One region of the Pseudoalteromonas sp. AWM4_233 genome, then DNA from elsewhere that is predicted to be linked to it. Evidence: predicted binding sites of a transcription regulator. Region 1 holds the regulator's gene; each other region holds the start of a gene.
What was found. Region 1 encodes sigma-54, which starts transcription at its own class of promoters, with help from an activator protein. Its sites were predicted from a motif close to GTTGGCACGNNNNTNGNNT; they were not measured.

Region 1 (3,280 bases):
GTTCAGGCTCCCAATGCGGGTTTGGTAAAAAGCGCGCATCAAATACATAATCGGCTTGTTTAGGGATCCCATGTTTAAAACCAAAAGATAAGAAAGTAATGATAAGTTGCTTATCTTTTTTGCCAAGGATCTGCTCTCGAATGGTTTCAGCTAGCTGGTGTACACTTAAATCTGTCGTATCGAGCAGCACATCTGCGCGTGTGATTAACACATCGAGTAATTTCTTTTCTTCTTTAATTGCTAAATCAAGCGGCAGGTTATTTAAAGAAAGCGGATGCAATCGGCGTGTTTCTGAAAAGCGTTTGATCAGTGCTTGGTCATCACTATCTAAATAGAACAGCGTGGGATTTGCAAAGCCTGGTAAGTATTCAAGAATATCATTAAATTCTTGTTGCTCTTTTGGCAGGTTACGAACATCGATACTGACGGCTATTTTGTCATAGTTATCAGAAACACTTCTAACCAAAGAAGGAAGGAGATTAACTGGAATGTTATCAACACAATAATAACCTAGGTCTTCCAATACCCTTAAGGCAACGGATTTGCCCGACCCTGAGCGACCACTAATGATGATCAGTTCCATGGATTCCTCTCTGTTAATTAATCTTGAAGTGCAATAAGTTGATAGAGTGCCTCATCGTCTTTTGCGTGACGAAGTTGCTTGCAAAACTCTTTGTTGTTTAGTTTATCAGCAATTGCAGCTAAGGTCTTTAGATGTTCTGCATTATTACCTTCAGGTACAAGCATTGCCAAGAGAATATCGACTGGTCGGTTATCTATTGCGTCAAAATCAATACCGTTTTGATTAGTCACTAAAATGGCAAAAATAGTATCAATGCCTGTAAGGCGGCCATGAGGAATAGCAATACCTTTGCCTATGCCTGTGCTGCCTAGTTTTTCCCGCGTTAGGAATGCATCTAATATTTCGTGGGCGTTATGCTCTGGAAGGTGTTGGCTCGCTAATTCACTGATGTACTCTAGCGCACGTTTTTTGCTATTAAAAAGGACCGCAGCTTTACTGCAGTCCTTGTTGATAATCGAGCTAAGTTTCATGGTTAGTGTCGAGTTAATTTCTCTTTGTGTTTGATAACTTGGCGATCGAGTTTATCAACGAGTTTATCAATGGCTGCGTACATATCAGAGTGTTCATCTGAAGCGAAAATTTCACCGCCATTTAAATGAACGGTAGCTTCGGCTTTTTGTACCAGCTTCTCAACATCTAAGATCACGTGAACGTTATTAATGTGATCAAAATGCCTTTCTAGCTTTGCAAACTTCGTGTTTACATAGTCTCTTAATGAATCTGTAATTTCTACGTGACGACCAGTTAAATTTAGTTGCATAAGCATTTTCCTTCTCTTGGTTTACGTCTTAAATCAAGCTCTTACGCTGATTTGACGGTGGAATAGAGAGTGACTCGCGGTATTTCGCAATTGTACGACGTGCCACTTTGATTCCCTGTTCTGCCAATATATCTGCAATTTTGCTGTCGCTCAATGGCTTAGCTGTATTTTCTGCAGCAATTAGCTTTTTGATCAATGCTCTAATCGCAGTCGATGAGCATTCACCTCCGTTTTCAGTGCTTACGTGACTTGAGAAGAAGTACTTCAACTCAAAAATGCCACGGGGTGTATGCATGTACTTCTGAGTGGTGACACGAGAAATGGTAGACTCGTGCATCTCGACCATCTCAGCAACATCATTCAAAACCATAGGCTTCATTGCCTCAGGTCCATGTTCAAAGAATGCCTGTTGTTGTTGCACAATGCAATTGGTAACTTTCATTAAAGTGTCATTACGGCTTTCTAAGCTCTTAATAAACCATTTTGCTTCTTGTAGGTGAGAGCGAATGAATTGGCTGTCAGTGCTTGATTTTACTGAGCGTGACATTGCCGCATAATGATCATTAACCCTAATTTTAGGCATACATTCAGGGTTTAGCTCAACAACCCAGCGGCCTTTTACTTTTTTCACCGACACATCAGGAATAACATACTCAGATTCTTCACGAATAATGCTGGCGGCAGGTTTAGGATTAAGGCTGTGAATGAGTGTCATCACTTCTTTTAACTCAGGCTCTTTGAGCTTGGTCTTTTTCATGATAGTGCGGTAATCACGGCTGGCCAGCAAATCAATATGCTCGCTTAACACCATTTTTGTTTCAGCTATGAAAGGCGTGTCTGCATCAAACTGATTGAGTTGAATACATAAGCATTCTTGTAATGAGCGAGCGGCAATACCTACAGGGTCAAAGAGTTGAATACGCTTTAATACAGCTTCTACTTCATCGAGTTCAATTAACTCTTCGTCATTGCCTTCATTAATACTTTCTAGGAGTTCTTCGGTACTAACAGTAAGTAAGCCTGCATCATCAACGGCTTCAACAATGGCAACGGCAATGGCTTTATCGGTTGGGCTGAATGGCGTGAGTTCTAATTGCCACATTAAATATTCGTGTAATGTTTCAGTGGTCTCACCCTGATAAACCGTTTCGTCTTCAGGCATAGGGCCGCTACTGGTGCTCGGTGCTGCACTCATGTACTCGTCCCATGTCACATCCATCGCGAGATCGTCACTGACAGTGTCTTTACTCAGTGCTGCATCGCTATCGAGTTCGTAATCGCTGGTCGGTTCATCACCGTGACCATCATCAGTAGAGTTAGAGAGTTGCTCGCTAGAGTCAGTGTCTTTGGTCGCTTTGTCTGAATCATTGCCATCAGTACTTGGCTCTAATTCCGACTCATCTACTTCGAGTAAAGGGTTGCTATCCAGCGCTTCTTGGATCTCTTGCTGTAGATCAAGTGTGCTCAATTGCAGCAAGCGAATTGCTTGTTGCAATTGTGGTGTCATGGTTAGTTGCTGCCCCATGCGCAGCTGTAGCGATTGCCTCATGTATTTCTAACAATCCTTTTTGTTATTTGGATTATGTCTTGCTTTAACTATAGACGGAATTGTTCACCTAGGTAGACGTCTCTTACGGTTTGATCAGCTAAAACTGACTCAGGCGTACCTGACGCGATTAATTCACCATGTGAAACAATATAAGCTTTCTCACAAACATCAAGGGTTTCTCTTACATTGTGATCTGTAATGAGGACACCAATGCCGCGGTTTTTTAAATGCTCAACAATTTTCTTTATATCTAACACCGAAATCGGATCAACGCCAGCAAAAGGCTCATCTAAAAGAATAAATTTAGGGTTTGCGGCTAAAGCGCGAGCAATTTCAACTCGGCGACGCTCACCACCTGATAAAGCCATGCCCTGACTGTCCCGAATAT
Region 2 (3,280 bases), 130 kb from region 1:
GAAACATTATTTGTTGATTCGCAGGTAATTCAACTGATTCGACTCTTTGCATGCGCATCATGCCATTCTTGTGAACATGCTCATGGATCTCAACACGCCCAATACCACGAATCGTTGCTTTCTTTAGAAAAACTGATTTATCCATCGGGTTATGAATGGTGAAATAAGCTGCAGTTGATTTTGCCGCCGGTAAGAATGTACGAATTTGAGCATCTGTCACCATGAGTTCTTTTTGTACATGACTATGATCGTGACTATGGCCTTCATGTGCCTGCGATAAACCAGAAAGTAATAGTGCCGCCGCCAGAGAAAGGTTTCTTAATAACATGCTTATTCCTTTGAAAAAAGTTTAACTTGCAACATCATAGCATGAAAAATCAAGAAACCCTTTGATCTGGTAGAGATCTAATATACAGGAGACTCTTCCTTAAGTAACCAAGCTAATCCAACTAACATAAGTAATGGCAAAGCAATAAAGATGGAATTAAATAATAATGCTAACACTAGCCCAATGAGCACAACCAACACCAATCCAATTACTCCGACACTCACTAATGCCACCAGCGCGATCACAGCAATAATGCCAGCTAAAAGCGCGAATAGCTCGATACCGACCCAGCTTATTTCCCAAATAAATTCTGGCATCGCAAAGAACATAACAGGTGTTTGAACCCAGCTTAATGCGCTAATAAATAGTAATGCTGCTAATAAAATCAATGCTGTTTTCATAATTACCTCCTACACCTTTACAACTTAATATCTAGCAATTACTGCTTTGGCCACAGTACAGCGCATAATCCGTATGCCATCACCGTCATCATTGGGAACTTCAAAAATACCAACAAAGTTAATACTCGAGTTAGCCATACTGGTAAATCAAAACGTTCTGCTAGCCCAGCACATACACCTGCAATTTTCTTTCTCGCTAAAATACGACGACATGTTTTCGTTGTTTGTTGCATATTCATAACCTTACTCCTGAAAAATTAGGGAGGCGCCTCGTTGCGCCGAGCCTATCAAAACGAATTAATACCTAGCAAACTTCTGGTTACTGCGCAGAAGTTGATGCTTCTGAAGCCTGCTTGTCTGACACTTTTTGCTTCAGTGCAGCCAGCTCTTCACTCAGCTTTTCGTCTTGTTCCATTTGTTTGAATTCTTGATAAACATCATTTTTACCAATATCGTAGCTTTCAACTTGTGCTTCGATACGCTCCACTTTTTGCTCTAATTGTGAAAAGCGTGCGCAAACATTTTGTACTTCTTCACTATTTAACGTGCTACGTACTTTTAACCTTGCTAATGCACTATTTTGTGCTCTGTAAAATTGCTGCTGTTTTGCTTTTACCTCAGCAATTTTATTACTTAGCCTAGCGGCATCTTCATTCAGCTTGTGCAGCGCGTCTTCTAATTGTGCCGCTTGCTTTTTGTTGTCTTCCTGAGCATCTACAAGCTTTTGCTTTTCGATAAGTGCCGATTTTGCTAGATCATCACGACCTTTACTTACCGCTAGCTCTGCTTGCTGCTGCCAACGTTCGATACCTTTTACAAAGTCATCATGCTGGCGGGATAAGCCTTTCTGCTCTGCGATGATCTGTGCAGCAGTTGAACGACACTCAGCCAAGGCATCTTGTAACTCACTCTCAATCTGCGCAGTCATTTTTTGTGGATCTTCTGCTTTGTCTAAAAACGCATTAATTTCTGATTTAATAAGATCTTCAATTCTGTCGATTAAGGCCATGTTCTGCTCCTATGCATTTGGCAATTGGGTTACTAGAGCTATTCCAATCTTTGTGCCAAAAGATAAAAGCAAATAAAAACATAAGCTTAATGATTTTTGGGAGTTTTTATAGAAGAGACAAATTTCATGATTTAGTTAAATAAACTAAAAAGTAGTCAATTTAATCAGTGGGGAGTAGTTAGCGAGTTGCGAGTTGCGAGTTGCGAGTTGCGAGTTGCGAGTTGCGAGTTGCGAGTTGCGAGTTATCAGGATAAACCTAAATTTTTGTCACCCTGAATTTATTTCAGGGTCTATCTTATCAATATTGGATCCTGACCTTCGCCTGGATGACAATCCAACAACAGAAAAATCTAGACATGTAGACGCGGGTTTATCCCGCGTACTTTTACACGAAAATTAAAGTCATCGAATATAAAAATAAAGAAGCCGCTGATTTAGCGGCTTCTTTATTTTTTTAACTCTAAAACTTTAAAGTTCCGGCACGAATGTCAGTGCTTTTTCCATTACCTCGATACCAGAACCTTTTTTATGGCCATTTTCTGATAAGTGACGACGATACCCTCGCGCACCCGGTTGGTTTTGGAAAATACCTAACATGTGACGAGCAATATGCCAGAAATTCGCGCCTTCACTCATTTGCGCTTCAAAGTAATCATACATGCTACGAACCACTTCATGCCGCGTTTGTGTAAACGCTTCACCACCGTACAACAGCTCATCGACCTGAGATAGCATAAATGGGTTGCTGTAAGCTTCTCGACCGACCATCACCCCATCAATATGCGTTAAATGATGCTGACATTCTTCAATGGTTTTAACGCCACCATTAATACTTATGTGTAAATCTGGGTAATCTTTTTTCAACTGGTATACACGCGGATAATCAAGCGGTGGGATCTCACGGTTTTCTTTTGGACTTAACCCCTGTAACCAAGCCTTACGCGCATGGATGATAAAATCATCACAACCCACATCTTTAACCGCTTCAATCAACGTGGTTAAAAACTCATAGCTATCTTGCTCATCAATACCAATGCGTGTTTTTACCGTCACGGGCACATCAGTTTGCGCTTTCATGGCAGCAACACACTTAGCCACCAGCTGCGGTTCAGCCATTAAACACGCACCAAAACGACCGTTTTGCACACGATCAGAAGGACAACCTACATTTAGGTTAATCTCGCTATAACCATATTCATCGGCTTTCTTAGCACACTTTGCCAATGCTTCAGGGTCTGAGCCACCTAGCTGCAGTGCCACAGGTAATTCATGCTCACCAAACGCCAAATAATCACCTTTACCAAATAAAATGGCACCGGTCGTGATCATTTCTGTATACAGCACCGCATGTTTAGACAATTTTCTATGGAAAGTTCTGCAATGACGGTCAGTCCAATCCAGCATAGGTGCAACAGAAAAACGGCGGTCTAGTGCTTGAGTCGTCACAAATTACCTCTAACTATATGATCTTTATGCAAAGCATTTAGCTGCTTTGATTGTATAAGGTTTGAATTAGGCAGGGCCCAAAAGTAGCTGCAAATT
Region 3 (3,280 bases), 720 kb from region 1:
ATTTTTCCTCGAAGCGTACTAATATTCACATCTAATTCAATGGCTTTTCCATCTGGAGAATCTAATTTTAGTTCTTTTATATTTGGATCTGGGTCGCCATCCATATCAAACGTATTAAAAGTGCCATTTTCCATAACTAATGATTGACCTGACCCTAGGAAAACTAATTTTTCACCGTTCGGGCCATCTAATGTCTCAATATCCACCAGCTCCGCTAAATCTTTGATGGCTTCATCACGTTCATTAACCACTGAGTTACCGCTGGTGATCCCAGATTGCTGCTCAACGGCAACCACTTTGTCATTTAAATCACTGATCTTTTGGATTAGGTTATTGGCTTCATCAGCCATAATACTGAGCTGTTCATTCACAATATTGTTCTGATCAAAAACAATCCCCGAAAGGCGGTCCATCTGATCGACTAAGTTTTGGGCATCCGTTAAGAACAGTGAACGAGTGACCGTTGAAGAAGGTAAATTCATTGCTTCTTGCAGGTTATTGAATAAAGAGTTAATGCTGTTATTTAAACTATTAGACTCTTCACCAAACAAAGTATCTACGCGAGATGACTCAGTCACAAATTGTTCGTAATAAGTTTTATTGGAAATATCACGATTCAATTGCTTTTGAGCAAACTCATTAATTAAACGAACAGTTTCGCCACGGCCAACTTGGTTACCCACCATAGTGCTATGTTCGGTTCTTTCGCGAATATAGCCCTTAGTATTTAAGTTAGAGATGTTCTTACTGGTCGTTTGAAGTAATTCAGAATTCGCTCTGATCCCCGCACTACCAATATTCATTAAATTGAAAGACATCTTAGTTAACTCCTTGACGTACTAGCGACGTTAACATCTGTTTAAATTCTCCTCGCTGTAAGACATTCTTTATTTTTTCTGCATAGTTTGGATCTGTGGCATAGCCGGCCTGCTGAAGTTCATCTAGGTACTGCTCAGGTTTATCTGTGTTATTCAATGCCTGGCTGTAACGTGGATTACTTTGAAGAAAATCGACATAATCATTAATGCTGTCTTTAATTGATTCATAAGCTCTAAAATTGGCTTGTTTTTTCACAGGCAAACCTTTCTCAAACTCTAATGTCATTTTTTTGGCATGTTCACCCTGCCAAGATCTATCCGCTTTGATGTTGAATAAGTTAAGGCTACTGCTACCATCTTGCTTTGCAATAACATGCTTACCCCAGCCTGTTTCGAGCGCTGCTTGCGCAATCATGACTGCTGGGTTCAAACCAATTTTCTGTGCTGCTGTTTTTGCGTGTTCCCACATTTCACTGATAAATGATTCTGGAGAGTCAAAGCGAGTTTGTTCATCTGCTTTTTCTGCTTTAGCAACCTCTGGCGTTACTTCAGGTTGACGACGAATAAACTCTGGGAGCTGCTCAGTTGTTGTCTTTTGCATCGGTAACTGTGCATCATTACGAAGTACGGATGACGGTTTATATCCATCAACATTAGGTGAAAGCTGTTTAACAATAAGATCAGCTAAACCAAGACTACCTTTTTTTGATAACTCTAAAGAAAGCTGTTGATCATGCATCTCTTGAAAGAACTTCACACCACTTGAATTAAATGGGCTGTTTTTATCTTCCATCGCTTCATTGGCTTTACGCATACTTTTCATCAGCATTTGCGTAAAAATAGATTCAAACTGCTCTGCTGCTTTTTTTAGTGCTTCATTCGATGCTTGTTGATCGCCACCGCTTTTCAACGCATCTTGTCTAAGTGCATTTAGGTCACCTAAATCAAAGAAGTTTTGTTTTTCTAACGGATTGGTATTCATACTCATCAATTACACTAAATTAGTCATACACTAACAAAGCAATAATCGAGCCAAAAAAAACCCCGCAATTGCGAGGCTAACTATTTGATTATAAATAAAACACTAAATGACGACTAATTGACCATTAATAGCACCAGCCTCTTTTAACGCTTCAAGGATCGCCATTAAATCCCCTGGCGCAGCGCCTACTTCATTAATCGCTCTGACCAAGTCATCAAGGCTTACACCCGGATTAAATACAAAGGCTCTTGAGTCGTCTTGATTCACATCGACGATGCTTTGACGAGTAACAACCGTTTCGCCATTTGCTAAAGGTTGTGGCTGAGACACCATTTGATCTTCAGAAATCGTCACTGTGAGGCCACCATGGGTAATCGCAGCTGGTTGTAATTTGACATTTTTACCAATTACAATCGTGCCTGTACGCGAATTAACAATAATTTTGGCTGAGGTGTCTGCCGGTTTAAACTCTAAATTCTCAAGTGTCGATAAATAAGAAACGCGCTGTGAAGGGTCACGAGGCGCAATTACACGAACAGACGCAGCATCCATTGGCTTTGCACTATTAGGACCGACCAAATCATTAATGGTGTCAGCCAAACGTTTAGCTGTTGTAAAATCAGGACGGTTAAGATTAAAAGTAATAAAATCACCTTGTGTAAAAGGGCTTGCAACGGCTCGTTCAACCGTCGCACCATTTGGAACTCGGCCAACTGTAGGAGTATTAATAACAACTCTACTTCCGTCTAACCCTTCAGCGCCTAAACCACCCACGATTAAACTGCCTTGTGCAATGGCATACACATTACCATCAACACCTTTTAGGAATGTTTGCAGTAAAGTCCCTCCTCTTAAGCTACCCGCGCTGCCTATTGAAGATACTGTAATATCAATATTCTGACCGGGTTTTACAAATGGAGGCAACTCTGCATGCACGGCCACTGCCGCCACATTTTTAATTTTTGGCTTTAAGTTAGCTGGTAATGTGATACCAAAACCACTCAGCATGGCCTTAAAGCTTTGCTCTGTAAAACGAGATTGTTCACCTGTACCAGGTAAACCCACTACTAGGCCGTAACCCACTAACTGGTTGGAACGAACACCTTCGACCATGCTGACATCTTTGATCCGTTCTGCTTGTGCTACTTGGCTCATAATTAAAAGCAAAACCGCAGTCATTATTTTGAACATTTTCATCATGGTTCCTTAGAATGGCATTAAGGTACTTAAGAAAAACTTAGCTAACCAACCCGCACTTTGCGCTTCTTGGCCGTCACCTTTACCTGAATATTGAATTCGCGCATTAGCAATTCGGTTCGACTCTACCGTATTATCTGACTTAACATCCGCAGCACGGATAATGCCCTCTATTCGCATAAACTCTTCACCCGTATTAAGTGTTAACCACTTTTCACCACGAACAACCAAATTGCCATTCGGCAGTACGCGCATCACGTTCACCGAAATATTACCAAATAGA

Region 2: a site for sigma-54 is predicted at 1,780-1,798, ahead of ACXAC4_RS01560 (PspA/IM30 family protein). Genes of this name have one in related genera too.
Region 3: a site for sigma-54 is predicted at 1,837-1,855, ahead of flgJ (flagellar assembly peptidoglycan hydrolase FlgJ). Genes of this name have one in related genera too.

Annotation. Positions count from the first base shown of each region.
Region 1 covers NZ_JBSWSZ010000001.1:228,707-231,986, forward strand. Annotated here, with positions in the region: gene rapZ (RNase adapter RapZ) at 1-583, opposite strand, end outside; gene ptsN (PTS IIA-like nitrogen regulatory protein PtsN) at 601-1,053, opposite strand; gene hpf (ribosome hibernation promoting factor) at 1,056-1,343, opposite strand; gene ACXAC4_RS01100 (RNA polymerase factor sigma-54) at 1,372-2,892, opposite strand; gene lptB (LPS export ABC transporter ATP-binding protein) at 2,940-3,280, opposite strand, start outside.
Region 2 covers NZ_JBSWSZ010000001.1:360,663-363,942, reverse strand. Annotated here, with positions in the region: gene ACXAC4_RS01575 (copper chaperone PCu(A)C) at 1-328, opposite strand, end outside; gene ACXAC4_RS01570 (hypothetical protein) at 406-729, opposite strand; gene ACXAC4_RS01565 (PspC domain-containing protein) at 768-968, opposite strand; gene ACXAC4_RS01560 (PspA/IM30 family protein) at 1,049-1,738, opposite strand; gene dusA (tRNA dihydrouridine(20/20a) synthase DusA) at 2,207-3,184, opposite strand.
Region 3 covers NZ_JBSWSZ010000001.1:950,917-954,196, reverse strand. Annotated here, with positions in the region: gene flgK (flagellar hook-associated protein FlgK) at 1-818, opposite strand, end outside; gene flgJ (flagellar assembly peptidoglycan hydrolase FlgJ) at 820-1,800, opposite strand; gene ACXAC4_RS04200 (flagellar basal body P-ring protein FlgI) at 1,903-2,997, opposite strand; gene flgH (flagellar basal body L-ring protein FlgH) at 3,007-3,280, opposite strand, start outside.